4 regions of the Streptomyces sp. NPDC046925 genome follow, and region 3 is predicted to be linked to each of the others. Evidence: riboswitches for the same ligand, from Rfam matches in the RefSeq annotation. Region 3 holds a riboswitch; each other region holds the start of a gene.

Region 1 (7,498 bases), on a different contig from region 3:
GCGGTACGAGGCCAGCCACTCCAGGGTCGCCTCGTCGACGACACGCCGCTCGCGGAGGAATCCGATGACGTCGGCGTCGAAGCGGAAGTTCTCCACGGCGTCCAGGACCCGGCCCGTTCCGGCCACCACTCCATAGCGGCGCCCCTCGGGCAGTCTGCGCGTGAAGACCTCGAAGACGGAGCGCCGGTCGGCGGTGCCGGCCTTCAGCGCGGCCTGCAGCATCGTGAGCTCGTAATGGTCCGTGAAGAGCGCTGTCGACGGAACATCCACCGGCAGCCCAAGGTCCGCTGTGTTCATACGAAGGATGCTACCCCGCATCTCGTCACTCTGACGATTTCCTGAGCCCATTTGTGCGAGGCCCCCCTGCGGGTGGCAGCATGGGACAAGTGAGTACGGCTCCCGCAGAGATCACCCGCCCCGAATCCGACGAAGAAACCTTCGCCGTTCCGGAGCCGGATGTCCCATGGATCACGCTCGTCCACAACGACCCGGTCAATTTGATGAGTTACGTGGCTTATGTGTTCCAGTCCTACTTCGGGTACTCGAAGGAGAAGGCCACCAAGCTGATGATGGACGTGCATCACAAGGGCCGTGCGGTCGTCTCCACCGGCTCCCGCGAGGAGATGGAGCGCGACGTACAGGCCATGCACGGATACGGCCTTTGGGCCACCCTCCAGCAGGACCGGAAGTAGCGACGCATCTGATGCCAGGACAATTCGAAGCCATCCCCGGCGGCGGTGCCGCCGTCGCGCTCGACGAGGTCGAGATCTCGATCATCCGCTCCCTCGCCGTGCAGCTCCTGGAGCTGATCGGCCCCGGCCCGGCCGAGGACGCCTCCGACGATCCCCTCGCGGAGCTGTTCGCGGAGGGCCCGAGCGAGCCGCCCGCCGACCCGGTTCTCAAGCGGCTGCTCCCGGACGCGTACGGCGGTCCCGGCAGCGAGAAGGCCGATGAGGACGAACTGCGCGCGTACTCCGCCGAGTTCAGGCGCTTCACCGAGAACGACCTGCGGGCCAAGAAGCGTGACGACGCCCTGGTGGTGATCCGCTGCCTCGACGCCACGGCGTCCAAGGGCGAGGGCGGCGCCGTCCTGAAGCTGTCCGCCGAGGAGTCGCAGCACTGGCTCGGCGCGCTCAACGACCTGCGCCTCGCGATCGGCGCCCGCCTCGAAGTGACCGACGAGGACGACACCGACCTGCTCTTCCAGCTGCCCGACGCCGATCCGCGCAAGCCGATGGTGATGGCTTATCTCTGGCTCGGCGGCCTCCAGGAGACGCTGGTCGGCACCCTCATGGAGTAGAAGTCACACCGGGGCCCCGGCAAAGTCGTTGTATGGGGCAGCTGTTACCCCTCGTTCGCTCAGCGGACGCTCAAATCCGGATAACGATCGTGTCACCCCGCCGCCCCCGTTTGGTCCGGCGGGGGACTTTTGTCCGGTTCTTCTCGTGTCATGGGCCACACGCGCCCCGGCCGATCACTATGGCGACCGTGATAAATCTTCACGACCACTCGGTGACGCCACCCATGTCACCGGTGGTGCTCGGGCCGGCAGACCGCCGGTAGCACTCCATCCATATCCGGGGGGATCAGGACCTGATCCGTGGCCATACGCAGACGCGGGCACGGATCTAGCGTGGAGAAAGGCGTCACCATGACCTCAGTGCAGGTCGAAGAGCATCACGACGGCAATGAGGCCGACGGAGCGGGCGGCTCGTCCGGTTCGTCAGGCGAGGGCTATCAGCGCGGGCTCGGGGCCCGGCAGATCCAGATGATCGCGATCGGCGGTGCCATCGGCACCGGCCTGTTCCTCGGCGCGGGCAAGGCCATTCACAAGGCCGGTCCGAGCCTCATCCTGGCGTACGCCATCGCCGGCCTCGTCATCTTCTTCATCATGCGGGCCCTGGGCGAGCTGCTCATGTACCGCGCCGTGTCGGGCTCCTTCTCGGAGTACGCGCGCGAATTCATCGGCCCCTTCTTCGGGTACGTGACCGGCTGGACGTACTGGCTCTTCTGGGTCGTCACCGGCATCACGGAAGTCACGGCAGCGGCCCAGTACATGCAGTACTGGACCCATGACGCCATCCCCCAATGGGGTTACGCGCTGATCTTCACGGTCATCCTGTACGGCGCCAACCTGATCTCCGTGAAGCTCTTCGGCGAGCTCGAGTTCTGGTTCTCGATGGTCAAGGTCACCGCGATCATCGGCATGATCCTGATCTGCGCCGGCATCCTCACCATCGGCTTCTCCGACGCCGGTGACACCGCCTCCGTGACCCACCTGTGGGACCAGGGCGGCTTCTTCCCGAACGGCATCGGCTCCACGCTGATGACGCTCCAGATCGTGATGTTCGCCTTCCTCGCCGTCGAGCTGGTCGGCGTCACCGCGGGCGAGTCCAAGGACCCCAAGACCGTCCTGCCCAAGGCCATCAACACCGTGCCGTGGCGCATCGCCGTCTTCTACGTCGGCGCGCTCATCATGATCCTCTCGGTCGTGCCGTGGACGGAGTTCGTGCCGGGCGTCTCGCCGTTCGTCGCCGCCTTCGACAAGATGGGCCTCGGCGTCGGCGCCGCGATCGTCAACTTCGTCGTCCTGACGGCCGCGCTCTCCTCCTGCAACTCCGGCATGTACTCCACCGGCCGCATGCTGCGTGACCTGGCGCTCAACGGCCAGGGACCGGCGTTCTTCACCAAGCTCACGAAGAACGGCCTGCCGCTCGTGGGCACCACCTTCTCCGCCGCGCTGATGCTGGTCGGCGTCTGGATCAACTACCAGTGGCCGGGCGAGGCGTTCAACTACGTCGTCTCCTTCGCGACCATCTCCGGCATGTGGGCCTGGATCATGATCCTGGTCTGCCAGATCAAGTACCGCCGCAAGGCCGACCGCGGCGAGCTCCCGCAGTCCACCTTCCGGGCGCCGGGCGCTCCGTACACGAGCTGGTTCGCGCTCGCCTTCATCGCGATGGTCATCGTGATGATGGGCATCGACAAGGACGCGCGGATCTCGCTCTACGCGGCTCCGGTGTGGGCGCTGATCCTCGGCATCGGCTACCTGGCCATGCAGCGCAAGAACAAGGCGTCGGCGGGCGGCGGCCAGTCGGGCCCGAAGGACGCGGTCAAGTCCTGACCGACGGGTTCTGACCGACGGGGCCCGCCCGACGGGTCCCGATCACCGTCTGATCACCGCTGATCCCAGCATGTGGGCCGGTTCGTACCACTCTTCGGTACGGGCCGGCCCTTCTGCTTATCCTGGCTGCCATGCTGACCCTCACCCAGGCCCTCCACGACCAGATCGTCGCGCACGCGCGCCAGGACCACCCCGACGAGGCCTGCGGTGTGGTCGCGGGCCCCGAGGGCACCGGCCGCCCGGAACGCTTCATCCCGATGCTGAACGCGGCCCGCTCGCCCACGTTCTACGAGTTCGACTCGACCGACCTGCTCAAGCTCTACCGCGAGATGGACGACCGCGACGAGGAGCCGGTGATCGTCTACCACTCGCACACGGCGACCGAGGCATACCCCTCGCGCACGGACATCTCGTACGCGAACGAGCCCGCCGCCCACTACGTCCTGGTCTCCACGGCCGACACCGACGACGCGGGCGAGTTCCAGTTCCGCTCCTTCCGGATCGTCGAGGGCGAGGTCACCGAAGAAGAGGTGAAGGTCGTCCAGGCATACTGAGCTCACCTTTCGGGCGGCAGGACCCAGGAAGCCGGTGCGAATCCGGCACGGTCCCGCCACTGTGACCCCTCCCCTCGCGGGCGGGGCAGTCAGGAACTGACCTGCCGCCTCTTTCTCCCACGACGCAGGGGACGCGGAAATCCCCTGGAGGAGGCAGCTCAGCCATGTCCCGCCCCATACGCGCGACCCTGCGCGTGCTCATAGCCGCGGCCCTGCTCACCCCGCTCGCCGCGTGCTCGTCCACCTCCGACGGCAGCACGTCCAAGCCGGAGTCCAAAGCCCCCGGCTTCCCGTACACGGTCACGAACTGCGGCGTGAAGACGACGTACGACGCCCCGCCGAAGCGTGCCGTGACGATGAACCAGCACGCGACGGAAGTCATGCTCGAACTGGGCCTGGAGGACCGCCTGGCCGGGACGGCGTACCTCGACGACAAGGTCCTGCCGAAGTACGCGAAGGCGTACGCGGACACCCCCGTCCTCGCCAAGGAGTACCCCTCGTACGAGAAGCTCCTGGCCGCGAACCCCGACTTCGTCTACGGCGGCTACGCGAGCGCCTTCCTCGCGGGCGAGGGCCGCAGCCGCGCGGCCCTGGCCAAGTCCGGCATCGAGAGCCGCCTGAACGTCGAGGGCTGCGCGAAGAAGGCCGTGACCATGGACGACGTCTACCGCGAGGTGCGGCAGGTCGGCTCCACCTTCGGGGTACGGGCGCGCGCCGACCAGTGGGTCAGTGGCGCCGAACGCGAACTGGCGGACGCGGCGAAGAAGACGCAGGACCGCGAGCCCGTCCCCGTCTTCGTCTACGACAGCGGCGACAAGAGCGCGTTCACGGCGGGCGGCCGGGGCATCGGCAACGACATCATCGAACGGGCCGGCGGCCGCAACGTCTTCGCCGACCTGGACAAGTCCTTCGGCGACGCGTCCTGGGAATCGGTCGTCGACCGCAACCCCGAGGTGATCGTCATCCTCGACTACGGCGGCACGACGGTGGCCCAGAAGAAGAAGCGCCTCCTCGACGACCCGGTCCTGGCAGACGTCCCCGCCATCAAACACAAGCGCTTCGCGACCCTGCCGCTGTCGGACGCGGTCACGGGGGTGAGAGCACCGACGGCGGTGAACAAGCTGGCGGACCAGCTGTGAACATCCAGCCCGTCCGGCGTTTGAGGACGAACTCGGCGAAGCCGGTGATGTACGGCAACCGGGACGGGGTCAACAGAAAGCTCCGTTACGGCGCGGTTGTCACAGGGCTGCTCGCGGCCCTCGCGGCAGCGGTCGTCGCGGGGCTTGCGCTGGGCTCCGTCCGCATCCCGGCGCCCCAGGTACTGGAGATCCTCACGGGGAGGGCGGAGCTCTCCCCGTTCCGCACCATCGTCCTGGACGTAAGACTCCCCAGGGTCCTGCTCGGCGCAGCCGTAGGCGCCGGGCTCGCAGTCATCGGCACGGTCCTCCAGGCCCTGGTGAGGAACCCCCTGGCCGACCCGTTCCTGCTCGGCGTCTCCTCCGGCGCCTCGGCCGGAGCCGTCGCCGTCATCGTCCTCGGCAGCGTCTTCGGCCTCGGCGCGGGACTCGCCACCACCGTCACCATCCCGGCCGCCGCCTTCGCGGGAGCCCTGCTCTCCCTGCTCGTCGTCTACACCCTGGCCAGATCGGGAGGCGGCGGCTTCGCCACCGGCCGACTGATCCTCGCCGGAGTGGCCGTCTCGTACATCCTCTCCGCCCTGACCAGCCTCATCCTGATCATGGCCGACAGCGCGGACCACCTGAAGGAAGTCCTGTACTGGACGCTGGGCGGCCTCGGCAGCGCCCGCTGGGACATGCTCGCCCTGCCCGGCACCGCCCTCATCGCGGGCACGGCGCTGCTCATCGCCCTGGCCCGCCCCCTCGACCTGCTCCTGGTCGGCGAGGAGGGCGCCACCGTCCTCGGCCTGGACACGGCCCGCTTCCGCGCCGCCGTCTTCGTCCTCGCCTCGCTCCTGACCGGCGTACTCGTCGCGTACAGCGGAGCCATCGGCTTCGTCGGCCTGATGGTCCCGCACGCCGCCCGGATGCTGGTCGGCGCCGCCCACCGGGCGCTCCTGCCGGTGGTGGCCCTGATGGGCGCGGTGTTCCTGGTGGCCGCCGACCTCGCCGCGCGCACGGTCGCGGCGCCGCAGGACATCCCGGTGGGTGTCCTGACCGCGCTGACGGGCGGCCCGTTCTTCCTGTGGATGCTGCGAAGGAACCGTACGGAGGCAACCGCATGAGCAACCCGGCGGCGATCCTGACCACCGAGTCCCTCACCTACCGCACGAGTGGGAAAACCCTCGTCGACGACGTCACCCTGCACGCCGCCAGGGGCGAGACCGTCGGCCTCGTCGGCCCCAACGGCAGCGGCAAGACCACCCTCCTGCGCTGCGTCTACGGCACCCTCACGCCCACCGGCGGCCGCGTACTCCTGGACGGCGACGATCTCGCGACCCGCTCGGCCAAGGACCGCGCCCGCCGTATCGCCACCGTCCCGCAGGACGGACACACCGGCTTCGAGCTCACCGTCCGGCAGATCGTCGCCATGGGCCGCTCCCCGCACAAACGCTTCTGGGAGGCGGACACCGCGCAGGACGCCGCCCTGGTCGACGGGGCGCTGGCACGCGTCCGCGCCGCGGACCTCGCACACCGGACCTTCGCCGGGCTCTCCGGCGGCGAGCGCCAGCGCGCCCTGGTGGCGAGGGCGCTGGTGCAGGAGCCCGCGGTCCTCGTGCTCGACGAACCCACCAACCATCTGGACATCCGCTACCAGCTGGAGATCCTGACCCTGGTCCGCGATCTCGGCACGACGAATCTCCTGGCCCTGCACGACCTCAATCTGGCGGCCTACTACTGCGACCGCCTGTACGTGCTCGACGCCGGACGTCTCGTCGCGTCAGGAGCACCGAAGGAGGTCCTGACCAGCAAGCTCCTCGCCGAGGTCTACGGAGTGACGGCGGAGGTCGCGGTGCATCCGGCGACCGGCGCACCGACGGTCACCTACCTCCCGTCAGCCGCGCCCCGACTGCCCTCATCCACGTGATGGACGCCAAGCGTCCACCATGCGAGATCACATTCCAGAACCCGGACCGGGAATCGATACGATGACCGCATGGTTCCCCACGACGTGAGCGACAAGATGCCGGGCATGCTGCTCGTTGCGCGTCTGCACGTCGATTTGTGCAGGCTCTCGAGCGCGATCTGTTCGCGCTGACAGCCGCCGCCGTACGGCCGTGAGCCGCGGCGCCACATCCGCGTAGAGCCTCGCGCAGCGAAGCATCACGCACCCGCACTTGCGCACCCGCACCACCGGGCCGCCGCGCGCCCACCCACGTGACTTCTTCCGACAGGAGCCCCCAGCCATGGCCATCGAGGTCCGCATCCCGACCATCCTCCGCACCTACACCGACGGCGCCAAGGCCGTCGAGGGCAGCGGCGACACCCTCTCCGAGCTCTTCGCCGACCTCGACTCGCGGCACGCGGGCATCGCCGAGCGCATCGTGGACGACGGCAAGCTGCGCCGCTTCGTGAACGTGTACCTGAACGACGAGGACGTCCGCTTCCTGGACGGCATCTCCACCAAGCTCACGGACGGCGACAACGTCACGATCCTCCCGGCCGTGGCCGGCGGCATGGTCTGATCGCGGATGCCTCGCTACGACTCCCCGCTGGCGGCCGTGGGCAACACGCCCCTGGTCCGCCTGCCGCGCCTTTCCCCCTCCGACGACGTCCGCATCTGGGCGAAGCTGGAGGACCGGAACCCGACCGGATCCATCAAGGACCGCCCGGCGCTGCACATGGTCGAACAGGCGGAGAAG
Region 2 (7,498 bases), on a different contig from region 3:
GGGGCGCCTCAAGTGGGCCTGGATCACCGGAATCCCGCTCGCCTGGGACGCCACGGTGACCCTGACCGCCAGCTGGCAGAAGGTCTTCTCCAGCGACCCGCGCGTCGGCTTCTTCAAGCAGCGCTCGATCTACCAGGACGCGATCGACGACGGCAAGGTCCTGCCGCCCGCCAAGTCCATGGACGACATGCACACCGTCGTCACCAACTCCACGGTGGACGGCGTCCTGACGGCCGCGCTCGCCCTGCTCATCGTCGTCGTGATCGCGGACGCGGCCCGCATCTGCGTGAAGCACGTCCGCAACCCCGGCTCGTCGAAGCTCAGCGAGGCCGCATACGTGGAGTCGAAGCTGACCGCGCCGGCCGGGCTCGTGGCGACCCCGGAGGAGAAGGCGGAACTGGCGGCGGCGAAGGCGGCCGACGACGCGCGGGTCCCGTCATGACGTGGGTCCTGCGCGGGCTGCGCTGGGTGCGGTGGTACGCACGGGAGCTGACCGACGAGTCCGCGTACGACCGCTATGTCGCCCATACGCGCAAGACGCATCCCGGTGCATCCGTCCCCTCTCGCCGGGAGTTCGAACGAATGCGGACGGACCAGCAGGAGGCGGACCCCCGACAGGGGTTCCGCTGCTGCTGAACAGGTGCTTTGACCCCGTCCGGTATCCGGACGGGGGTTCCATTGATCGAAACTCTCGCTTAGATTTCCCGCACGTTAAAGGTGGGATAAGCGAGGGAGCTGAGCCGCGAAGTGTCAGATGCGCCTGAAGTGAGCAGACCGGTGATCACGCCGGTCCGCGTGGTCATTGCCCTCTGTCTCGTCGCGCCGTTCGTGGCGATGCTCTGGGTGAGCTCCTACGCGAAGGTCGACCCGACCTTCATCGGCATCCCTTTCTTCTACTGGTACCAAATGCTGTGGGTGCTCGTCTCCACCGGCCTCACGATGATCGCTTACAAGCTGTGGCAGCGTGACCAGCGCGCCCGCAAGGCCGAGCAGGCCCAGGGGGGTGCGACCCGATGAACGAGCTCGCAGCGGAGGGCGGCGTCAACGGCATCGCCCTCGGTGTCTTCATCTTCTTCTTCGCCGCCGTCACGGCGATGGGCTTCCTGGCCGCGCGCTGGCGCAAGGCCGAGACCGAGAGCCTGGACGAGTGGGGCCTGGGCGGTCGTTCGTTCGGCACCTGGGTCACGTGGTTCCTGCTCGGCGGCGACCTCTACACGGCCTATACGTTCGTGGCCGTCCCGGCGGCGATCTACGCGGCGGGCGCGGCCGGCTTCTTCGCCGTGCCGTACACGATCCTGGTCTACCCGCTGATCTTCACCTTCCTGCCGCGTCTGTGGTCCGTCTCGCACAAGCACGGATACGTGACCACCTCGGACTTCGTGCGCGGGCGCTTCGGCTCCAAGGGGCTCTCGCTGGCCGTCGCGGTCACCGGCATCCTCGCCACGATGCCGTACATCGCGCTCCAGCTGGTCGGCATCCAGGCCGTGCTCGACGTCATGGGCGTCGGCGGCGGTCCCGACACCAACTGGTTCATCAAGGACCTGCCGCTCCTGATCGCGTTCGCGGTGCTCGCCGCGTACACGTACTCGTCGGGTCTGCGCGCCCCCGCGCTGATCGCGTTCGTGAAGGACGGCCTGATCTACCTCGTCATCGCCGTCGCGATCATCTACATCCCGATCAAGCTCGGCGGATTCGACGCGATCTTCTCGGCGGCGAACGACAAGTTCTCCGCGGCCAACGAGGCGGCGGGCAAGCCCGTGGCGGGTCTCGCGCCGGGGCACACCGGGCAGTGGACCTACGCCACGCTCGCGCTCGGGTCCGCGCTCGCGCTGTTCATGTACCCGCACTCGATCACGGCGACGCTCTCCTCCAAGAGCCGCAACGTGATCCGCCGCAACACCACGATCCTGCCGCTCTACTCGCTGATGCTGGGCCTGCTGGCGCTGCTCGGCTTCATGGCGATCGCGGCCGGGGTCAAGGTGGAGAACGGGCAGCTGGCCATTCCGCAGCTGTTCGAGAACATGTTCCCCGACTGGTTCACCGGCGTCGCGTTCGCCGCCATCGGCATCGGCGCCCTCGTGCCCGCCGCGATCATGTCGATCGCGGCCGCGAACCTCTTCACCAGGAACATCTACAAGGACTTCCTCAAGCCGGACGCGACGCCCGAGCAGGAGACGAAGGTCTCCAAGCTGGTCTCGCTCCTGGTGAAGGTGGGCGCGCTCGCCTTCGTCCTCACCATGGACAAGACGGTCGCGATCAACTTCCAGCTCCTGGGCGGCATCTGGATCCTGCAGACCATGCCCGCACTGGTCGGCGGCCTGTTCACGCGCTGGTTCCACCGCTGGGCGCTGCTCGCCGGCTGGGCGGTCGGCATGGTCTACGGAACGGCCGCCGCGTACGGTGTCGCCTCGCCGACGCAGAAGCACTTCGGCGGCTCGTCGGACGAGATCCCCGGCATCGGCGAGATCGGCTACATCGGCCTCACGGCGTTCGTCCTGAACGTGTTGGTCACCGTGGCCCTCACCTTCGTCCTGCGCGCCGTGAAGGCCCCTGACGGCATCGACGAGACCTCCCCCGGCGACTACACCGCGGACGTCGGCGACCCCGGCGTCGTGGAGGAGCTTCCCCCGGCCACGGCGGGAGCGCCGGTCGGGCACTGAGCCGTCCTACGCAAGCGAATGACACGGGCCGCCGGAGCAATCCGGCGGCCCGTCGTCGTATGCGTACGGCGTCACGAGGTCCTGTAGAGATCCGTCCGGACGTGTGCGGCCGCCTTGGCCGCCGCGAGTATCGCCACGTCCTTGTCGGTGCCCGCGTCCACCAGGACGAGCACGCCGCCGACCCGCACCTCGACCTTGTGGCGCGCGGTGCCGTCGTACTCGTCGCCGCCCGTGGTCCGCGTGCTCTCCACGATGGCTTCGTCGCCGAGGTCCGGCAGCTTCCCGGCCGTGTGGTGCTCCCGAACCGGAGCCGCCTCGGTGTCGACGGTGACGCGGGGGCATGCGTCGTTGAGCTGCCTGCGCAGCGTGACGTGGCGCTTCGCCCGCTCGACCGGCATCGAGACCAGGGCCACGTGGACGAACGGGTCCTTGTCCTCGATCGCGCCCGGGAAGGGCCGCACCGTGTGGCCCGCGCTGTTCCCCCGCAGTCGCGCCAACTCCTCGCGCGCGTCCTTGCCGGGAGCGCAGCTGCCCCAATCGCCGCCGCCGTACTGCTGACCGAAGGCGCCGGTGGTGACGTCGTATGCCTTGGCCTTCGGCCCGACCTCCTTCGCGGGCAGCAGAGCGGCCTTGAGTTCGGCCTCCGTGAAGACCTTGCGGGGATCGGCCTCGCCGTCGACCCCGACCTCCCCGGTCCGCTTCTGCGTCGGCACGGGCTTCGGATCGGCCGCCTTCACCTGGTCCTCACCGCCGCCGCACGCGCTGAGCAGCGTCATCAACAGCGCGGCACAACCCGCGACCCGAGCTCGCACACCGACTCCCCCCGTTGGGCCATCAGTTCGGCCTCCAGTTCGGCCTTCAGTTCGGCCGCCACCCTAGAGGATCCACGCACCGACACAAGATATGGGGCTGCCGCTCAGAGCCAGCACAAGATGTATGCTCGTGCTCGCTGTCGCCGCAGGGGAATCCGGTGCAAGTCCGGAACTGTCCCGCAACGGTGTATGAGTACGTATTTGTCGTACCCATGAGTCCGAGGACCTGCCGACAGTGCACCCGTTCCGTCCGGTTCGGGTGCCGACGACGTCCGGGCCTCGTGGAATGGGCTGGTGGACGCGGAGCACCGCCCTGCCCGGGCGCGCCCGTGTGTCACTCCTGCCCTCCCTCAAGGCTCCGAGCCGAGCGAGGGAGTGCTCCGTGACCATCGCGCCAGCCGAACCTGCGTCAGCGCAGACCACCGACGGTCAGCAGACCGCCGACGGCCCGGGAACCGCGCTGCTGCGTACCCTGACCGAACTGACCGCCGACCTCCCCGACGCCGACCCCGGCAGAGTCGCCGCCGCCGCGCTGCGGGGCCGCTCGGCCAAGGCCGATGTGGCGGAGCTGCGGGAGCTGGCGACCGAGGCGGCTGCCGGGCTCATCTCCGAGGACCCCACGTACTCGCAGCTGGCGGCCAGGCTCCTCACGCTCAGCATCCGGGAGGAGGCCGCGTCGCAGGGCGTGCGCAGCTTCTCCGACTCGGTCGCCGTGGGGCATCGCGAGGGCCTGATCGCGGACCGCACCGCCGCGTTCGCCGTGGACCACGCGGAGCGCCTGGACGGTCTCGTGGACGACGCCATCGAGGACGGCGCCGACTTCCGCTTCGGCTACTTCGGCCTGCGCACCCTGCACAGCCGCTATCTCCTGCGCCATCCGATCACCCGGCACGTCATCGAGACCCCGCAGCACTTCATGCTGCGCGTGGCGAGCGGCCTCGCCGAGGACGGCAGCGCCCGCTCGGTGGACGAAGTCGCCTCCCTGTACCGCCTGATGAGCCGCCTGGACTACCTGCCGTCGTCGCCGACGCTCTTCAACTCCGGCACGCGGCATCCGCAGATGTCGTCCTGCTACCTCCTCGACTCCCCGCTGGACGAGCTGGACTCCATCTACGACCGCTACCACCAGGTCGCGCGCCTCTCCAAGCACGCGGGCGGCATCGGCCTCTCGTACTCCCGCATCCGCGCCCGCGGTTCGCTGATCCGCGGCACGAACGGGCACTCCAACGGCATCGTGCCGTTCCTGAAGACCCTGGACGCGTCGGTCGCCGCCGTGAACCAGGGCGGCCGGCGCAAGGGCGCGGCCGCCGTCTACCTGGAGACGTGGCACTCCGACATCGAGGAGTTCCTGGAGCTGCGCGACAACACGGGTGAGGACGCCCGTCGCACGCACAACCTCAACCTCGCGCACTGGATCCCGGACGAGTTCATGCGCCGGGTCGCCGCCGACCAGGACTGGTCGCTGTTCTCCCCGGCCGACGTGCCCGAGCTCGTCGACCTGTGGGGCGACGACTTCGACGCCGCCTACCGCAAGGCCGAGGCCGCCGGGCTGGCCCGCAAGACCATCCCGGCCCGCGACCTCTACGGCCGCATGATGCGCACCCTCGCGCAGACCGGCAACGGCTGGATGACGTTCAAGGACGCCGCCAACCGCACCGCCAACCAGACGGCGGAGCCCGGCCACACCGTCCACTCCTCCAACCTCTGCACGGAGATCCTGGAGGTGACGGACGACGGGGAGACGGCCGTCTGCAACCTGGGCTCGGTGAACCTCGGCGCGTTCGTGGACACGGCTGCCGGTGACATCGACTGGCAGCGGCTGGACGAGACCGTCCGTACCGCCGTCACGTTCCTCGACCGCGTCGTGGACATCAACTTCTACCCGACCGAGCAGGCGGGCCGCTCGAACGCCAGGTGGCGTCCGGTGGGCCTGGGCGCGATGGGCCTCCAGGACGTCTTCTTCCAGCTGAAGCTGCCCTTCGACTCCCCCGCCGCGCGCGCCCTCTCGACGCGCATCGCCGAGCGGATCATGCTCGCCGCATACGAGGCGTCCGCCGACCTCGCCGAGCGCAACGGTCCGCTGCCCGCCTGGGAGAAGACCCGCACCGCGCGCGGCGTCCTGCACCCCGACCACTACGGCGTCGAGCTGACCTGGCCGGAGCGCTGGGCCGCGCTGCGGGAACGTATCGCCACGACCGGCATGCGCAACTCGCTGCTCCTGGCCATCGCGCCGACCGCCACCATCGCGTCCATCGCGGGCGTCTACGAGTGCATCGAGCCGCAGGTCTCCAACCTCTTCAAGCGCGAGACGCTGTCCGGCGAGTTCCTCCAGGTCAACTCCTACCTGGTGCAGGAGCTGAAACGGCTCGGCGTCTGGGACGCCCAGACCCGCGAGGCGCTGCGCGAGTCCAACGGCTCCGTGCAGGGCTTCGGCTGGATCCCCGCCGAGGTGCGCGAGCTGTACCGCACCGCGTGGGAGATCCCGCAGCGCGGCCTGATCGACATGGCCGCCGCGCGCACGCCGTTCCTGGACCAGGCGCAGTCCCTGAACCTGTTCCTGGAGACGCCGACCATCGGCAAGCTCTCCTCGATGTACGCCTACGCCTGGCAGCAGGGCCTGAAGACCACGTACTACCTGCGTTCACGCCCGGCGACCCGCATCGCCCGCGCGGCGGCCGGCAAGACCGCCGAGCCCGCTCCCGCCCCCTCCCCTGTACCTGCGCAGGTGTCGGCCGAAGACGCCGTCGCCTGCTCCCTGGAAAACCCCGAGTCCTGCGAGGCCTGCCAGTAATGAGCTCCACCACCAACGCCGAGAAGAACCTCCTCGACCCGGGCTTCGAGCTGACCCTGCGTCCCATGCGCTACCCGGACTTCTACGAGCGCTACCGGGACGCGATCAAGAACACCTGGACCGTCGAGGAGGTCGACCTCCACTCGGACGTCGCCGACCTGGCCAAGCTCTCGCCGGGCGAGCAGCACATGATCGGCCGTCTGGTCGCGTTCTTCGCGACCGGCGACTCGATCGTCTCCAACAACCTGGTGCTCACGCTCTACAAGCACATCAACTCCCCCGAGGCCCGGCTCTACCTGAGCCGCCAGCTCTTCGAGGAGGCCGTGCACGTCCAGTTCTATCTGACGCTGCTCGACACCTATCTGCCCGACCCGGAGGACCGCGCGGCGGCCTTCGACGCGGTCGAGGAGATCCCCTCCATCCGCGAGAAGGCCGAGTTCTGCTTCAAGTGGATCAACGAGGTCGAGAAGCTGGACCGTCTGGAGACGCAGGCGGACCGGCGCCGGTTCCTGCTGAACCTGATCTGCTTCGCCGCCTGCATCGAGGGCCTCTTCTTCTACGGTGCCTTCGCGTACGTCTACTGGTTCCGCTCGCGCGGTCTGCTGCACGGCCTCGCGACCGGCACCAACTGGGTGTTCCGCGACGAGACGATGCACATGAGCTTCGCCTTCGACGTCGTCGACACCGTCCGCAAGGAGGAGCCCGAGCTCTTCGACGACGCGCTGCGGACGCAGGTCACGGACATGCTCAAGGAGGCCGTCGAGGCCGAGCTGCAGTTCGCGCGCGACCTCTGCGGCGACGGCCTGCCCGGCATGAACACCGACTCCATGCGCGAGTACCTCCAGTGCGTCGCCGACCAGCGGCTCCAGCGGCTCGGGTTCGCGCCGGTCTACGGCTCCTCAAACCCGTTCTCGTTCATGGAGCTCCAGGGAGTCCAGGAGCTGACCAACTTCTTCGAGCGGCGTCCTTCGGCCTACCAGGTCGCGGTCGAGGGTTCGGTCTCCTTCGACGACGAGTTCTAGCCCCGCCGGGCCGCGGGTGGCGGCGGACGCCGCCTCCCGCAGCTCGCGGTCGATCCGGCGGTCGTGGACGTACCCGACGAGCGAGGGTGCGGCCAGGAGAAGGAGGACGGTCAGGACGGTCGCGTAATCGAGGATTGCGTTCATGTCCTCACTGTCCTGCGCGCCGGACGGACGCGTCAGTGGCAGGACTGCCACACACCATCGACTTACTGC
Region 3 (7,498 bases):
CCCCCGTCCCCCGAGTGGGGCCTCCTCCTCGCCGAGAACCAGCCCTACGCCGAACGCGCTCCCTGGGCGCTGCTCGCCCCGGCGGCCGCGCTCGCCCTCCTGGGAGCCCTCGCGGTCACGGCGGCGGGCGGAGTGTGGACTCCCCGCCGGCTGCGGCGCGGGCGCCGGCACGAGGGTGCGCCCGACGTGACCGACGTGCGGCCTGTGGAGCGGGAACTGATCACGGCGGGGACGGTCGCCCGGTGAGCGGTCGACCGGGCGGGAGGATGAGTGGGCGGCTGAGCGGTCAAGCGGGCGGACGGCCGAGCGGACGGCTGAGTGGTCAAGCGAGCCGACGTCCGAGCGGACGGCTGAGCGTACGGCGTCAACTGCTGCGGGCCCGGCCCGCGGAACGCTCGCGCCGCGAACGCACCTGGTCGAACCTCTCCCCCTTGCTGCGCCTGCTGATCCTGACCCAGCTGGCCTTCAACATCGGCTTCTTCGCCGTACTGCCGTTCCTGGCCGAGCATCTGGGCGCGGCGATCGGCATGGCGGGCTGGCTGGTCGGGCTCGTGCTCGGCCTGCGGACCTTCAGCCAGCAAGGGCTCTTCGTCGTGGGCGGCGCCCTGACCGACCGGTACGGCGTACGGCCCGTCGTGCTGACCGGCTGCCTGCTGCGGATCGCCGGTTTCGCCTGGCTCGGCTACGCGCAGCAGACCTGGTCGGTCATCGGCGCGGTCCTGCTGATCGGGTTCGCCGCGGCCCTGTTCTCGCCCGCCGTGGAATCGGAGGTAGCCCGGCAGGCGGTGCTCTGGGAGGAGTCGGGGCGCGGCCCGCGCACCCGCATCCTGGCCCTGCTCACCGTGGCGGGCCAGGCCGGCGCGTTCCTCGGCCCGCTCCTCGGCGCCCTGCTGCTCTCCGTCGACTTCCGCACCGTGTGCCTGGCCGGTGCCGGGGTCTTCGTCCTCGTCCTGGCCGGGCACCTGTGGCTGCTGCCCCAGCACATACCGGGGCGGGAGCGGGTCCGCGTACGGGGAGGCGCACGCGAGATGCTGCGCAACCGCCGCTTCCTGGCGGTCTGCGCCGCCTACGGCGCCTATCTCCTGGCGTACAACCAGCTCTATCTCGCCCTGCCCGCGGAGGTGGAGCGCGCCGCGGGATCACAGGCGCCGCTGGCCTGGCTCTTCGCGCTCTCCTCGCTGCTCGTGGTGACCACGCAGCTGCCGGTCACCCACTGGGCGGCGGGGCGGCTCGACCAGCGCCGGTCCATGGTCGCCGGTCTCGTGCTCATCTCCGCGGGGTTCGCCGTCGTGGCCCTCGCGCGTCCGGCCGCCTGGAGCGGTGTCGCCGGGCTGCTGCCCGCCGCCGCCTTCGTCGTACTGCTCACGCTCGGGCAGATGCTGGTCGCCCCGGCCGCCCGCGCCTGGGTGCCCGATCTGGCGCCCGGCGGCAGGCTCGGCCTGTACACCGGAGCCCTGTCCTCGGTCTCCGGCCTGATCGTCCTCGCGGGCAGTGCCGCGACCGGCTCGCTCCTGGACGCGGGTCTGCCGTCCTGGGCGCCGTGGCTCGCGCTCGCCGCGATTCCCCTCCTGGCCACGGTTCTGCTGCCGGGCCGCACACCGAGCGCGGGCCCGTCAGCCGCCTGACGCACCGGGCAGCGCCGGGGCGGCGAGGGCCGCCAGCTCCTCCGGGGTGCGCGGCCCGGCGCCGTCCAGCAGGCCCTTGGTCCGCAGCAGTTCGGCCACGGCGATCCCCCACGGCAGGGTGAGGCCCGCCTGCGCGAGGAGGTCCCGGTGGGCCAGCATCTCGGCGACCGGTCCCGTGCGCACCCCCGAGGGGGTGAGGAGCGCCGCGTCATCGGCCCAGCGCAGGGCCAGATCGACGTCGTGGGTGGCCATGACGACGGTCGTCCCCGCGTCCCGCAGGCCCTGGAGGGTGGTCAGGAGGCGTTCCTGGCCGTCGGGGTCGAGCCCGGCGGTCGGCTCGTCGAGGATCAGTACGCGCGGGCGCATCGCCACGGCGCCCGCGATGGCCGTCCGCTTGCGCTGGCCGTAGGAGAGCAGATGGGTGGGGCGGTCCGCCAGGGCGCTGATGTCGAGCGCTGCAAGCGCCTCGGCGACCCGGGCGCGGACCTCGCCGTCGGGCAGCCCCAGGTTCAGCGGCCCGAAGGACACGTCCTGCTCGACCGAGGCGGCGAACAGTTGGTCGTCCGGGTCCTGGACGACCAGCTGAACGGTGGTGCGCAGCCGCGTAAGACCCTTGCGGTCGTACGTCACGGGGTCTCCCCCGAGGGCCAATCCGCCCTGGTCGGGGCGGAGTCCGCCGCTCAGCAGCCGCATGAGGGTGGTCTTGCCGCTGCCGTTGCGCCCCAGGAGCGCGAGGGCGCGGCCCTCGGTGACGTCGAAGTCCAGACCGCTGAGCACGGTGGGACCGTCCTCGTACGCGTAGGACGCGCCGCGCAGAGCGACGAGCGTCCCGGCAGGAGGAGCGCTTGGCTCGCTCATGGAAGAAGCCTTTCCAGTACGAGGGTGAGGACCGCGAGGCCCGTGAGGAGTGCCGCGCTCGCGGCCACGAAGCTCCGGGAGATCCGGGCCTCGGGCACGAGCACTCGCAGCGTTCCGTCGTAGCCGCGTCCGGCGAGCCCGGCCTGCAGCCGGGTCGCCCGGTCGAAGGCCCGCACGAACGCGGTGGCGCCGAGCGAGCCGAGGGAGCGCCAGGTGGCGGCCCGTGTGGTGTGGCCGAGCCGTGCGGCCTGCGCCTGCCGGATGCGGCTCATGGAGTCCAGGAGCAGGAAGCTCATCCGGTACATGACCAGGGCCACGTCCACGACCGGCGCCGGCACGCCCGCTTTAACCAGGCGGGGCAGCAGGTCCGACATGGGGGTGGTGAAGGCGAAGAGCAGGACGCCGAGGGAGGCGGCCGATGTGCGCAGGAGCAGACCGCCCGCCCGCGCCGGGCCGCCGTCGGCGAGCGTGACGAACCCTTCGGGCCCGCCGAGTTGGACGATCAGGGTCAGGGCGCCGGTGACGCAGAAGCCGAGCGGCACGCGGTAGGCGCGCCACAGTTTGCGCGGCGGCACTCCGGCGGGTCCGAGCAGCACCGCGAGCGCGGCGAGCAGTACCAGGGCGGCACCCGGCCAGGGCGGCAGGGAGACGGCGAGGACGGTGAGGCCGAGCCCGAGCACGGCCTTGTCCACGGGGTGACGGCGGCGCCAGCGACTGCTGTGCGCCGCCGCGTCGATGGGCAGCACGCGGGCTCAGACCTGCTCGGACCCGGGCCTGCTGCCCGCCGTGTCCGCCGTCTGCTCCCTGTCCGCCGTCCGCTCCGCCGTTGCCGTCCGCTCCGTGTCCGCTTCCTGCGCCAGTGCCTGTTCGGCGCCCTGACGGCGGCCCTTGCGCAGGCCGAAGTAGTACGCGAGGACGCCCGCGCCGAGGGCCGCCTGCAGGGCGAAGAGCGCCGACTCGACTTCCCCGGACGGGGGTTCGTACAGCGGCGAGAACCAGGGCTCGTAGTCCGGCTTGATCTCGGTGATCGCTGTCTCGGCCTGGGCGTCGGCCCCGGTGAACGGCTCCTTCTTGTGATCTCCGAGGCCGAGCACCAGCGGCAGTGCCGCGAGCGCGGCGACGATGACCAGGAGCAGGGTGTTGATCTTCGCGTTCCGGCTCATCAGGCGCTGGCCCCCGTCTCCGTCTTGGTGTCCGTCTTGCTGCCCTTGTCGGTCTTCTTGCCCTGGAGCAGCACGCCGAGCCGGGTGAGCTCGCCCTTGCTGGACTGCACGAGCAGCCGCATCACCAGGACGGTGAGCAGGCCCTCGCTGACCGCGAGGGGGATCTGCGTGACGGCGAAGATGCCGCCGAACTTGCCCAGGGCGCCGATGAATCCGCTGCTCGGGTCGGGGAACGCCAGGGCCAGCTGGACGCTGGTGACGCAGTACGTGGACAGGTCGGCGACGAACGCGCCGAAGAACACGGCGACCATGAGCGGCACGTCGTACCGCTTCAGGAGGCGGTAGACGGCGTATCCGGCCCATGGCCCGACGATCGCCATGGAGAAGACGTTGGCGCCGAGCGTGGTGAGCCCGCCGTGGGCGAGCAGCAGCGCCTGGAAGAGCAGCGTGATCGTGCCGAGCACCGTCATGATCGGCGGCCGGAACAGGATCGCGCCGAGCCCGGTTCCCGTGGGGTGCGAGCAACTGCCCGTCACGGAAGGGATCTTCAGCGCGGAAAGGACAAATGTGAGGGCACCGGAGGCACCCAGGAGCAGAGTGCTCTCGGGGTGCTCCTTGACCTCACGGGTCAGGGAGCGGACTCCGTGGACGACGAACGGCGCGGACGCTACGCCCCAGGCGATCGCGTGCGCCGGTGGGAGGAAACCCTCGGCTATGTGCATGGCTAAGCAGACCCTCTCCAGCACCTCGTGGATGGACAACGCGCCTTGGCCGGTCTCCTGGCTGACGGGTCGTACCGACCGGACTCCGCCTTCCCGGGTACGTGCGTACCCAGTGGCTGCCGCGAGGGCTGGAGCCGGACTTCCCGATCACAGTGGCGAGGGCCGCACCGGCATCACACCGGATTTCCCGTTCACCAAGGCGTGGTGACCCTAGTGCGCAACCGCAATTCCTGACAACTTGCGGAACACCCGCGCCTGTGGCACGCGCGAGCGCACACGACCGGGGCGTACGCCCCTGGTCAGCGCATGTGCCCCGGCCCGTGAGCGCCCCCGTGTTCCAGGCGGCAGCCCATGCCGATGGGCACGGCGAAGGACGCGTTGTCGAGGTCGAGTCCGTCGGAGTAGACCAGCCGCGAGGCGTGGCGGATCTCGCAGCCCGGGGACCGTGTCTCACCTCACGGTCCGGAACCTGATCAGAACTGTTCGGCGGGTCGTCCGCCCTCTAGGGTTGCCCGTGCAGCTGGTTCGCCCTGCCCGCCAGGCAGACGCGTCGCAAGAGGGAACCCGGTGGGAATCCGGGACTGCCCCGCAGCGGTGAGTGGGAACGACCGCCGTCATACGCACTGGATCCAGGCGGATCCGGGAAGCGACGGCCAGTAGGAATCTGCCCCGGCAGATGTGCCCGCGAGTCCGAAGACCTGCCCGTTGCCCGCACGTGATCCCTCACGTGCGGATATCCCGGTGACCTCGTGGGCGGGTCGGCGTGCGGATCAGGCGGAGCACCGCGCTCATGGCGCGTGTCGGGTCCGCCCGGTTCGTCATCCCTTCGCGTCCGTGTCCCATCACCGGGATGCTCAGGAGTCATCTCGCGAAGGAGATTTCCGTGACATCGAAGTCCGCAGCCGCGGCGGCACGGTCCACCGTGTACGGCTACCCCCGCCAGGGCCCCCACCGGGAGCTGAAGAAGGCCGTCGAGGGCTACTGGAGGGGCCGCGTCACCGCCGACGCCCTCCGGGACACCGCGGCCCGACTGCGCGGGGCCACCTGGCAGCACCTGGCCGACGCGGGTATCCATGAAGTGCCGACCGGCGACTTCTCGTACTACGACCATGTCCTGGACACCAGTGTCATGGTCGGCGCCGTGCCCCCGCGCCACCGCGAGGCCTTCGACACCGACCGGCTCGACGGCTATTTCGCGATGGCCCGCGGCACCCGGGACGTGGCGCCGCTCGAAATGACCAAGTGGTTCGACACCAACTACCACTACCTCGTGCCGGAGCTCGGCCCCGACACCGTCTTCACCGCCGACTCCGGCAAGCAGGTCGCCGAGCTGAAGGAGGCCCTCGCGCTGAGCCTCGCCGCCCGGCCGGTCCTCGTCGGCCCGGTCACCTATCTGCTCCTCGCCAAGCCCGCGCCGGGCACGGCCGCCGACTTCGAGCCGCTCACGCTGCTCGACCGGCTCCTTCCCGTGTACGCCGAGGTTCTCGCCGATCTGCGCGCCGCCGGTGCCGAATGGATGCAGCTCGACGAGCCCGCCCTGGTCCAGGACCGCACCCCGGCCGAGCTCAACGCCGCCGCCCGCGCCTACCGCGACCTCGGCGCCCTCACCGACCGTCCGCAACTCCTGGTCGCCTCCTACTTCGGCAGGCTCGGCGACGCGCTGCCGGTGCTCGCCAAGGCGCCGGTCGAGGGCCTCGCCCTGGACTTCACCGAGGCCGCCGCGGGACAGCTCGACGACCTCGCCGCCGTCGGCGGTCTGCCCGGCAAGCGCCTTGTCGCGGGCGTCGTCAACGGCCGCAACATCTGGATCAACGACCTGTCGACGTCCCTGTCCACGCTGGGCACGCTCCTGGGTCTCGCCGACCGGGTCGACGTCTCCGCGTCCTGCTCGCTGCTCCATGTGCCGCTGGACTCCACCGCCGAACGGGACATCGACCCGCAGATCGCCCGCTGGCTGGCCTTCGCCCACCAGAAGACCGCCGAGATCGCGACGCTGGCCCGCGGCCTGGCGCAGGGGACGGGCGCCATCACGGCCGAACTCTCCGCCAACCGCGCCGATCTGGCCTCGCGCTCGGGCTCGGCCCTGACCCACGATCCGGCCGTACGCTCCCGTGTCGCCGCCGTCACCGACGCCGATGCCCGGCGCGCGCACGCCTACCCGGAGCGTGCGGCGGCCCAGCGGACCCGCCTCGGCCTGCCGCAGCTGCCCACGACCACCATCGGCTCCTTCCCGCAGACCGCCGAACTGCGCACGGCCCGCGCCGACCTGCGCGCCGGACGCATCGACACGGCGGGCTACGAGGACCGGATCCGCGCCGAGATCCAGGACGTGCTCTCCTTCCAGGAGAAGGCGGGCATCGACGTCCTGGTGCACGGCGAGCCCGAGCGCAACGACATGGTGCAGTACTTCGCCGAGCAGCTCACCGGCTACCTCGCCACGCAGCACGGCTGGGTCCAGTCCTACGGCACCCGCTACGTCCGCCCGCCGGTCCTGGCCGGCGACATCTCGCGCCCCGAGCCGATGACGGTGCGCTGGACCTCGTACGCCAACTCCCTCACCGAACGCCCCGTCAAGGGCATGCTCACCGGCCCCGTCACGATGCTCGCCTGGTCCTTCGTCCGCGACGACCAACCGCTCGGCGACACCGCCCGCCAGGTCGCCCTCGCCCTGCGCGACGAGGTCAACGACCTTGAATCAGCGGGCACTTCGGTCATCCAGGTCGACGAACCCGCGCTGCGCGAAACCCTCCCGCTGCGCACCGCCGACCACGCCGTGTACCTCGCCTGGGCCACGGAATCCTTCCGCCTCACCACCAGCGGCGTACGTCCGGACACCCAGATCCACACCCACATGTGCTACGCCGAGTTCGGCGACATCGTCCAGGCCATCGACGACCTCGACGCCGACGTCATCAGCCTGGAGGCCGCCCGCTCCCACATGCAGGTCGCCCGCGAACTGGCCGAGCACGGCTACCCCCGCGAGGCCGGCCCCGGCGTCTACGACATCCACTCCCCGCGCGTACCCAGCACCGAGGAAGCGGCGGCCCTGCTGCGCAAGGGCCTGGAGGCCATCCCCGCCGACCGCCTGTGGGTCAACCCCGACTGCGGCCTCAAGACCCGCGCCTGGCCC
Region 4 (7,498 bases), on a different contig from region 3:
TCCCCTTCGCCTTCCTCTTCATCCTCGCCCGGCTCCATGCCGTACCAGGCGGCCTGGAGGAAGCCGCCAAGGTCGACGGCGCCACGCCCCTCCAGCGCTTCCGGCACATCCTGCTGCCCCAGCTGATGCCGGTCATGGCCCTGCTGTGCGTCCTGCGCTTCATCATGACGTTCAACAAATTCGACGACGTCTACCTGCTCACCAACGGCGGAGCGGGCACCGAGGTCGCAGCGGTGCGGGTCTACGACTTCCTCACCTCGCGCTACGACGTCGGCGCCGCGGCCGCCCAGGCCCTGGTCCTCGCCGCCGTCCTCATGGTGCTGCTCGGCCTGTACTTCAAGTTCTTCGGCAAGAAGGTCCAGGAGGAGTCGTGATGTCGCCGCTTTCCATGACACGCACCCAGTTCGAGGAGCGCCTCTTCGGCGTCCTGCGGTGGGTCGTCATCGCCTTCCTCGCGGTGATCACGATCGTGCCCTTCTACTACATGGTGCTCCTGTCGGTGAAGTCCATCGACTCCCTCCTGCTCGACCCCGGCTCCCTGTGGGTCTCCGCGAAGGAGTTCACCCTCAGCACCTACGAGAACGTCATGAAACCCCAGTCCGAAGGCGGACAGGGATTCCTTCAGCTGCTGCTCAACTCGGCACTCGTCTCGCTCGGCACCGTCGCCCTCACCCTCATCGCCGCCGTGCCCGGCGCCTACGCCATCAGCCGCCTGAAGTTCTTCGGCAACCGCCAGATCAGCGCGATGTTCCTCGCGGTCTACATGTTCCCGGCGACGCTGCTCGCCGTGCCGCTCTTCGTGATGTTCGCGAAGCTGGGACTCTCCTCCAGCCTCGCGGGCCTGGCCATCGTGTACGTCGCACAGACCGTGCCCGTCTCGATCTACATGCTGAAGAACTACTTCGTGACCATCCCGTACTCCATCGAGGAAGCAGCCGCCCTCGACGGCTGCTCGCGCCTCCAGGCCCTGCGCAAGGTGATCCTGCCGCTGGCCGTGCCCTCCCTGATGGCAACCGGCCTGTATGTGTTCATGATTGCCTGGAACGAGTTCCTCTTCGCGCTGCTCTTCCTCGCGGCCGACCCCGAGAAGTGGACGGTCTCGCTGGGCCTCGCCCAACTGTCCAACGGCATCGAGGTCTCCAAGACCGTGCTCATGGCCGGGTCCGTGGTCCTGACCATCCCCGTGATACTTCTGTTCTTCGCCGCGGAACGCCTGTTGACCGAGGGCCTGACCAGCGGCGCCGACAAGAGTTGACGGGTACGGGCTCCCGCGGGCTCCCGCGGTCCCGCGAGAATCCAGAGACGGGGAAATGATGCCGGCGAGCCAAGCAAGCCCGGGCCACCTGCTGCAGCTCATCCGCAGCGGCGAGGCCACCACACGCAGCGAACTCCTGCGCGCCACCGGTCTGTCGCGATCGACCGTGGGCCTGCGCCTCGACCAGCTCTTCGGCGCGGGCTGGCTGCGCGACACCGCCGGTGCCTCCACCGGCGGACGGCCCTCCGCCCTCCTGGAGTTCGACGCCTCGCACGCGGTGGTCCTGGCCGTGGACCTGGAGACCCGGCACGCACGGGCCGCCGTCCTCGACCTGGCCGGTGACGTACTGGCCGAGACCTCGGGACCCGTCCTCGTCACCGACGGGCCCGCCAAGGTCATCGACACCCTGGCCGGCTGGTTCCTGCCCCTGCTCGCCGAAGCCGGGACCGAGCCGGGCAAGGTGGCGGGGATCGGCATGTCCGTCCCCGGCCCCGTCGACTTCGAGCTCGGCCAGGTCATCCAACCGCCGATCATGCCGGGCTGGGACCGCTTCCCCATCCGGGAACAGATGCAGGCGGCGTACGCGGAGCAGGTCGGCGCCTCGCTGGAACCCGGCCCGGTGCCCGTCCTGGTCGACAACGACGCCAACCTCATGGCGTACGCCGAGCACCGCGCGGGCCATGCGGACTGCGCCGCGTTCCTGCTCATCAAGGCATCGACCGGTATCGGCGCGGGAGTTGTCGTCGGCGACGAGGTCTACCGCGGCATCGACGGCGGCGCCGGCGACATCGGCCACATCCGGCTGCACGACCGGCCCGACGCGCTGTGCATGTGCGGCTCCTACGGCTGCCTCGCCGCGGTCGCCAGCGGACGCGCCCTGGCCGGACAGCTCTCCGCGCTCGGCATTCCCACCACGTCCGGTTCGGGCGTGCACCAGCACCTGGCCGACGGCCAGCCCGACGCCATCCGCCTGGCCAGGGAGGCGGGCCAGCGCGTCGGGGAGGTGCTTGCCACCGTGGTCACCCTGCTCAACCCCGGCGTCCTGATGCTCGCAGGCGACCTCGCCGGAGCCCCCTTCATGACCGGCGTACGCGAACTGCTCTACCAGCGCGCCATGCCCCGCACCACGGCCAACCTGAACGTGGTCACCGCACAACTGGGGGACCGGGCAGGCCTGATGGGCGCGGGCGAGATGGTCGTGGAACACCTCTACTCGCCGGATCGCGCGGACGCACGACTGGACGCGTCGACGCCCTGACCGACGACACCACCACCTACGCACTACGCACAAGCGCAAGCACACGCTTGAACGGAGACCCCATGAGCGACAGCAGCTCCCGCCCTTCGCCCGCCGAGCCCGCCGACTCCGCCGCCGGTTCGCCCGCGCCGGTGAGGGTCGGCCTGGTCGGTGCCGGGCCGTGGGCGCGCGTCATGCATGCGCGGATGCTGGCCGCCGGACCCGAGACGACGCTGGCCGCCGTGTGGGCCCGCCGCCCGGAAGCGGCGGCCGAGACCGCGGCGCCCTACGGTGCGGCCGTCGCCGCGAGCTTCGACGAACTCCTCGACCACTGCGAGGCCGTCGCCTTCGCCGTACCCCCCGCCGTCCAGGCCGAGTTGGCGCCCCGCGCCGCGAAGGCCGGCAAGGCGCTGCTGCTCGAAAAGCCCCTGGCCCCGGATCTCGCCGGGGCGCGGCGTGTGGCGGACGCGGTCGAGGAAGCGGGCGTGGTCTCCCAACTCGTCCTCACCAAGCGCTATCACCCGGCCACCCGCGCCTTCCTGGAAGCGGCGCGGCACGTGGAGGTCACCGGCGCCCGCTCCTGCTACCTCCACGGCGCCTTCCTGGGCGGGGACTTCGCCACCGCCTGGCGCATGGAGCACGGCGCACTGCTCGACCTTGGCCCGCACCTCCTCGATCTCCTCGACACCGCTGTCGGCCCCATCACCTCCGTACGCTCCACCGGAGACCCGCGCCGCTGGACCGAGCTGACCTGCGAACACGAGAACGGCGCGGTGAGCCAGGCCTCGCTCTCGGGCTCCGTACGGCTTCCGCGGGCCCGCACCCGGGTGGAACTGCTCGGCCCCGGCGACGAACTCGTCTACGACACGGCGGAACTGGACCACGAGGAATGCTGGCCCGTGCTGCGCCGAGAATTCGCACACGCGGTACGCGCCAACCGCTCCACGCCGATCGACGCCCGCCGGGGCCTGCGCATCCAGCAGCTTTTGGCGTGGGCGGCGGAGGGCTGACGGTCGGAGACCCCGAGGTGGCCTGCCATCGGGCAGCATCACCACGCCGCGCGAAGACGACCCCTTCCACAACCGCCCCGGCGTCGTCCGGAAGCTGTGCCCGCACCCTTCACTTCCGGCGGCGCAGGAACAGCCAGATGCGGGTGGCCATCGCGCCGATGACCACGACGGCGACCGTGATCTGTACCCATCGCGGGAGGGCGCCTGATCCGGGGAGGTACAGGGCGAACGGGATCATGGGCGGCACCGTGGGGCGAGCCGCTGTGTGAGGTCATCCACCGGGTGGCTCCTCGGGTTCGGGGCGGGTGGATCGGCGTCTGGTTCGTGGTCGTCGGGGGTGGAATCCGCCGATCCGTCGACTATCTCACCTGAGGTCCGGGCAGCTCCGCTCCACACGCCCGGGGGGCCTGCTCCGTCGCCTCGTACGCAACAATGAGCACACGAGGCGACGGGAACCAGGAAGCCGGTGTGAGTCCGGCGCGGTCCCGCCACTGTGACCGGGGAGCGATCCTCCTGCACGCCACTGTCCGCTGACGCGGGCGGGAAGGCGGAGGCGAGCGACGATCCGGGAGTCAGGAGACTGACCCGTCGCCGGTCTGACTGCAGGGGCGAGGACACCCCGGAGAGGATCGACTGTGCTCACGCATGCCCGCACGGAGCCCGAGCAGCGGCCACAGCCCGGCAGACGAGGGGTGCTGGCCGCCGGAGGAGCCCTGGCACTGACCGCGTCCGGCCTGCTCACCGGCTGCGGCGCAGACGGGAAGGACGGGGGTGGAAGCGACCGGTTCCGCGCGGCGTTCACGGCCGGCGGCTCCCGGGAAACCCTCGACCCCCACGTCGCCCCCAACTTCGTCGACCAGGCCCGCGCCAAGGCCCTGTACGACACGCTCGGTACGTACGCGGACGACATGTCGGTCCGAGCGCGGCTCGCGGAGTCCTGGGAGAGCGACGCCTCGGGCACCCGGTGGCGCATACGCCTGCGCGGGGCGCACTTCCACGACGGCAGGCCCGTCACCGCGAAGGACGTCCTCTACAGCTACCGCCGGGCCGCCGACCCCGCCACCGGCTCGCCCTCCCAAGTGCTGCTCTCCTCGATCGACTTCGCCGCCAGTAAGGCCGACGGCGAACGCTCCGTGGTCTTCCGGCTGAAGGCGCCGAACTTCGAGTTTCCCACCGTCCTCGCCGGACCCGGCACCGAGATCATCCCCGAGGGGACGAAGGACTTCCGCAAGCCCGTCGGCTCCGGCCCCTTCACCTATGTGTCGTTCACCCCCGGAGGCACCGCCCGCTACCGCCGCTGGGCGGACCACTGGGACGGTGCCCCGCACATCGCCGAGCTCGAAATCGTCCCGGCGAACGACGAGGCGGCGCGGCTCAACGCGCTGCTCTCCGGGCAGGTGCACTACGCCGCCGACATGGCCGGATCCTCCGTGGAACGCCTCAAGAAGGAGGGCTCGACCCGGCTCCTGACGGCCAAGCGGGCGACCGCGCAGCAACTCCTCCTGCGCACCGGACGCGAACCGTTCGACGATCCGCGCCTGGTACGGGCCGTGCAGCTCGGCATCGACCGGGCGGCCCTGGTACGCATCGCGCTGGCCGGCCACGGCGAGAGCGGCAACGACCTGTTCGGCATGGGCCTGCGCGGCTACCCGGACGACCTCGAGCCGCGGGCACGGGATGTCGGCGAGGCGCGCAGGCTGGTGAAGGCGGCAGGGGCCGAGGGGCTGCACATCACTGTGGAGACCAGCTCCGTCGACGCCGCCTGGGAGCCGGCCGCTGACCTGATGGCGCGCCAGCTGCGCGAGGTCGGGCTGAAGCTGAGCGCCAACACCCGCGCGTCCAGCACGTACTTCTCCGAGATCAAGACGAAGGGCGTCGCCGCCTTCAACACCACCTCCACGCTGCCCGTCTCCGACTTCCTGCAACAGCGGGTGCGCGGCGGAGCGGCCCGCAACCAGACGCAGTACGCCTCGAAGAAGTTCGACACGCTGCTCGAGCGGGCCCGCACCACCCGCGACGAGCAGGACCGGCTGAGCCTGCTCGCCCGGGCCCAGAAGATCGCCCGCGACGCATCGGGACTGCTGGTGTGGGCGTTCTCCGACGCCAACGACGCCGTCGACGCGTCCGTACGCGGCCTGCGTGCGGCACCGCCGAACTCGCACGACTGGGCCCGCTTCGACCGGGTCCGCATCGGCTGAGGTGCGCGCCTACATCCTGCGGCGCTCACTCCTTGCGCTGGTCCAGTGTCTGGTCGTCCTGGTGGCGGTGTTCGCCGTCGGCTCGCTCCTGCCCGGCGACACCGCCGACGTCCTGCGCGGTGAACTCGGCACACCCGAGCAAGTAGCGGCCCTGCGCACACAGTTGGGTCTCGACGAACCGGCCTGGACCCGCTTCTGGCACTGGCTCGGCCGCCTGCTCACCGGCGACCTCGGGCACTCCCTGACCACCGGGCTGCCCGTGGGCGACGACATCGGCCGCCGTGCCGGGGTGACGCTCCTCGTGGGCGTGCCCGCGCTGCTCCTCGTCACCGTGCTGGCGCCGCTCCTGGGCACCTTCTCCGGGCTCCGTGAGGGCAGCCGCACCGACCGGACGCTGAACGCCGCCGCCGTCCTGCTGCACGCCGTCCCGGAGTTCGTGCTCGGGCTGCTCCTGGTCGCCTCGGTGTCGCTCGCCGCCGGGCTGCTGCCCGCCACCGCCGTCGGCATGGACACGGCCGCGCTCCGTGCGCAGCCTGCCGTACTGGTGCTGCCCGTCGCCGTGCTGACCGCACGCCACCTGTGTGATCTGGCACGCCAGATCCGCGTGGGTGTGGCGGCCCAGCGGCACGGTCCTGTCGCCGAGCACCTGCGGCTGCTCGGCATGCGGGAGCGCACGGTGGTGCTGCGCCACGTGCTGCCCAACGCACTGGGCCCCGCCGCGCAGCAGTACGCCCGGTGCGTGGAGGGACTGCTCGGCGGCGCCGTCCTCGTGGAGGCGGTGTTCGGATTCCGCGGCCTGGGCAGCGGCTTCGTCGAGGCGGTGCAGAATCGCGACCTGCCCCAAGTACAGACGTACGCGCTCTTGTTCACCGGCACCGCCGTCGTCGTGAACCTCCTCGCCGACCTGGCCGCCCACCGCCTCGCACCGCGCCGGGAGGTCACGGCGTGACCGTTCCGGAGAAGCGTGACACGGTCGGTGCGAAGCGACGGCGCATGCCGTGGATCGCGCTGGTGCTCCTCGGTGTGCCGGTGCTCGCGGCTCTCCTCGGGCCGTGGGTGGCCGGGGATGCCGCGCCGGGTGAGGGTGCGCTGCCGTCACAGCCGCCCGGCGCGGGGCACCTGTTGGGCACGGACGTCCTCGGCCGCGACGTGCTCGCCCTCGTGCTGCAAGGCGGTGCCTCGGTGGTGGGCAGCGCCCTGGCCGCACTGTCGGTCGGCATGGCCGCCGGGGTCCCGCTGGGACTGCTGGCCGCCGGCCCGCGCCGTGGCCTCGACGAGACGGTGATGCGCGCACTGGATGTGCTGCTCGCCTTCCCCGGCCTGCTGGTTCTGATGACCCTGGCCGCGACGGGACACCGCGAGCGGTTCTGGCTGGTGACGGTCGCCGGGCTGCTCCAGGTCCCCGCTGTCGCGCGCCTGGTACGCGGTGCCGCGCTCGCGCCGGGTTCGCGCACCGTCGTCGAGGCGCTGCGGATGCAGGGGCACGGCTGGGCGTACATCCATCTGCGGCATCTGGCGCGGGAGTTGGCGGCACCGCTGGCCACGGATGCGGGCGGCCGGTTCTCCCTCGTCCTGTACCTCCTGGCGTCCGCCAATTTCCTCGGTCTCGGACTGCCCGCTTCCTCGCCGGACTGGGCCGTGCTCATCGAACGCAACAGTGACGCCCTGTTCACCCAGCCCGCCGCCGTGCTGGTGCCCGCCGCTCTCCTGACGGCGCTGTGTGTCGGCGGCAACCTGCTGGTGGACCGCGCCCTCGCCCACAGGAGGACACGATCGTGACCGGCGGTTCCGACGGCCT

What was found. A riboswitch is a leader RNA that binds a small molecule or an ion and turns the genes downstream of it on or off. The one in region 3 is predicted to bind cobalamin.
Region 1: it holds a riboswitch for cobalamin, as region 3 does, so the genes downstream of both, ABZ906_RS29350 (ABC transporter substrate-binding protein) here and metE (5-methyltetrahydropteroyltriglutamate--homocysteine S-methyltransferase) in region 3, are expected to answer to the same signal.
Region 2: it holds a riboswitch for cobalamin, as region 3 does, so the genes downstream of both, ABZ906_RS25945 (ribonucleoside-diphosphate reductase subunit alpha) here and metE (5-methyltetrahydropteroyltriglutamate--homocysteine S-methyltransferase) in region 3, are expected to answer to the same signal.
Region 4: it holds a riboswitch for cobalamin, as region 3 does, so the genes downstream of both, ABZ906_RS32720 (ABC transporter substrate-binding protein) here and metE (5-methyltetrahydropteroyltriglutamate--homocysteine S-methyltransferase) in region 3, are expected to answer to the same signal.

What each region holds. Positions count from the first base shown of each region.
Region 1 is NZ_JBEYWZ010000008.1:157,761-165,258, forward strand. It holds gene ABZ906_RS29325 (nicotinate phosphoribosyltransferase) at 1-297, opposite strand, end outside; gene clpS (ATP-dependent Clp protease adapter ClpS) at 378-692, shown strand; gene ABZ906_RS29335 (DUF2017 domain-containing protein) at 704-1,300, shown strand; gene ABZ906_RS29340 (amino acid permease) at 1,652-3,124, shown strand; gene ABZ906_RS29345 (M67 family metallopeptidase) at 3,256-3,678, shown strand; cobalamin riboswitch at 3,642-3,798, shown strand; gene ABZ906_RS29350 (ABC transporter substrate-binding protein) at 3,843-4,817, shown strand; gene ABZ906_RS29355 (iron ABC transporter permease) at 4,865-5,920, shown strand; gene ABZ906_RS29360 (ABC transporter ATP-binding protein) at 5,917-6,723, shown strand; gene ABZ906_RS29365 (putative leader peptide) at 6,793-6,894, shown strand; gene ABZ906_RS29370 (MoaD/ThiS family protein) at 7,043-7,321, shown strand; gene ABZ906_RS29375 (cysteine synthase) at 7,328-7,498, shown strand, end outside.
Region 2 is NZ_JBEYWZ010000006.1:342,003-349,500, reverse strand. It holds gene ABZ906_RS25970 (carbon starvation CstA family protein) at 1-442, shown strand, start outside; gene ABZ906_RS25965 (YbdD/YjiX family protein) at 439-636, shown strand; gene ABZ906_RS25960 (DUF3311 domain-containing protein) at 748-1,017, shown strand; gene mctP (monocarboxylate uptake permease MctP) at 1,014-2,660, shown strand; gene ABZ906_RS25950 (hypothetical protein) at 2,732-3,472, opposite strand; cobalamin riboswitch at 3,580-3,721, shown strand; gene ABZ906_RS25945 (ribonucleoside-diphosphate reductase subunit alpha) at 3,855-6,263, shown strand; gene ABZ906_RS25940 (ribonucleotide-diphosphate reductase subunit beta) at 6,263-7,285, shown strand.
Region 3 is NZ_JBEYWZ010000009.1:28,719-36,216, reverse strand. It holds gene ABZ906_RS30445 (ABC transporter permease subunit) at 1-246, shown strand, start outside; gene ABZ906_RS30440 (MFS transporter) at 267-1,625, shown strand; gene ABZ906_RS30435 (ATP-binding cassette domain-containing protein) at 1,614-2,483, opposite strand; gene cbiQ (cobalt ECF transporter T component CbiQ) at 2,480-3,229, opposite strand; gene ABZ906_RS30425 (energy-coupling factor ABC transporter substrate-binding protein) at 3,236-3,646, opposite strand; gene ABZ906_RS30420 (energy-coupling factor ABC transporter permease) at 3,646-4,368, opposite strand; cobalamin riboswitch at 4,398-4,596, opposite strand; partial or broken gene ABZ906_RS30415 (short-chain fatty acyl-CoA regulator family protein) at 4,707-4,823, opposite strand; cobalamin riboswitch at 4,873-5,089, shown strand; gene metE (5-methyltetrahydropteroyltriglutamate--homocysteine S-methyltransferase) at 5,252-7,498, shown strand, end outside.
Region 4 is NZ_JBEYWZ010000010.1:150,265-157,762, reverse strand. It holds gene ABZ906_RS32745 (sugar ABC transporter permease) at 1-374, shown strand, start outside; gene ABZ906_RS32740 (carbohydrate ABC transporter permease) at 389-1,255, shown strand; gene ABZ906_RS32735 (ROK family protein) at 1,314-2,513, shown strand; gene ABZ906_RS32730 (Gfo/Idh/MocA family oxidoreductase) at 2,576-3,502, shown strand; gene ABZ906_RS32725 (hypothetical protein) at 3,612-3,740, opposite strand; cobalamin riboswitch at 3,956-4,085, shown strand; gene ABZ906_RS32720 (ABC transporter substrate-binding protein) at 4,138-5,700, shown strand; gene ABZ906_RS32715 (ABC transporter permease) at 5,702-6,649, shown strand; gene ABZ906_RS32710 (ABC transporter permease) at 6,646-7,479, shown strand; gene ABZ906_RS32705 (ATP-binding cassette domain-containing protein) at 7,476-7,498, shown strand, end outside.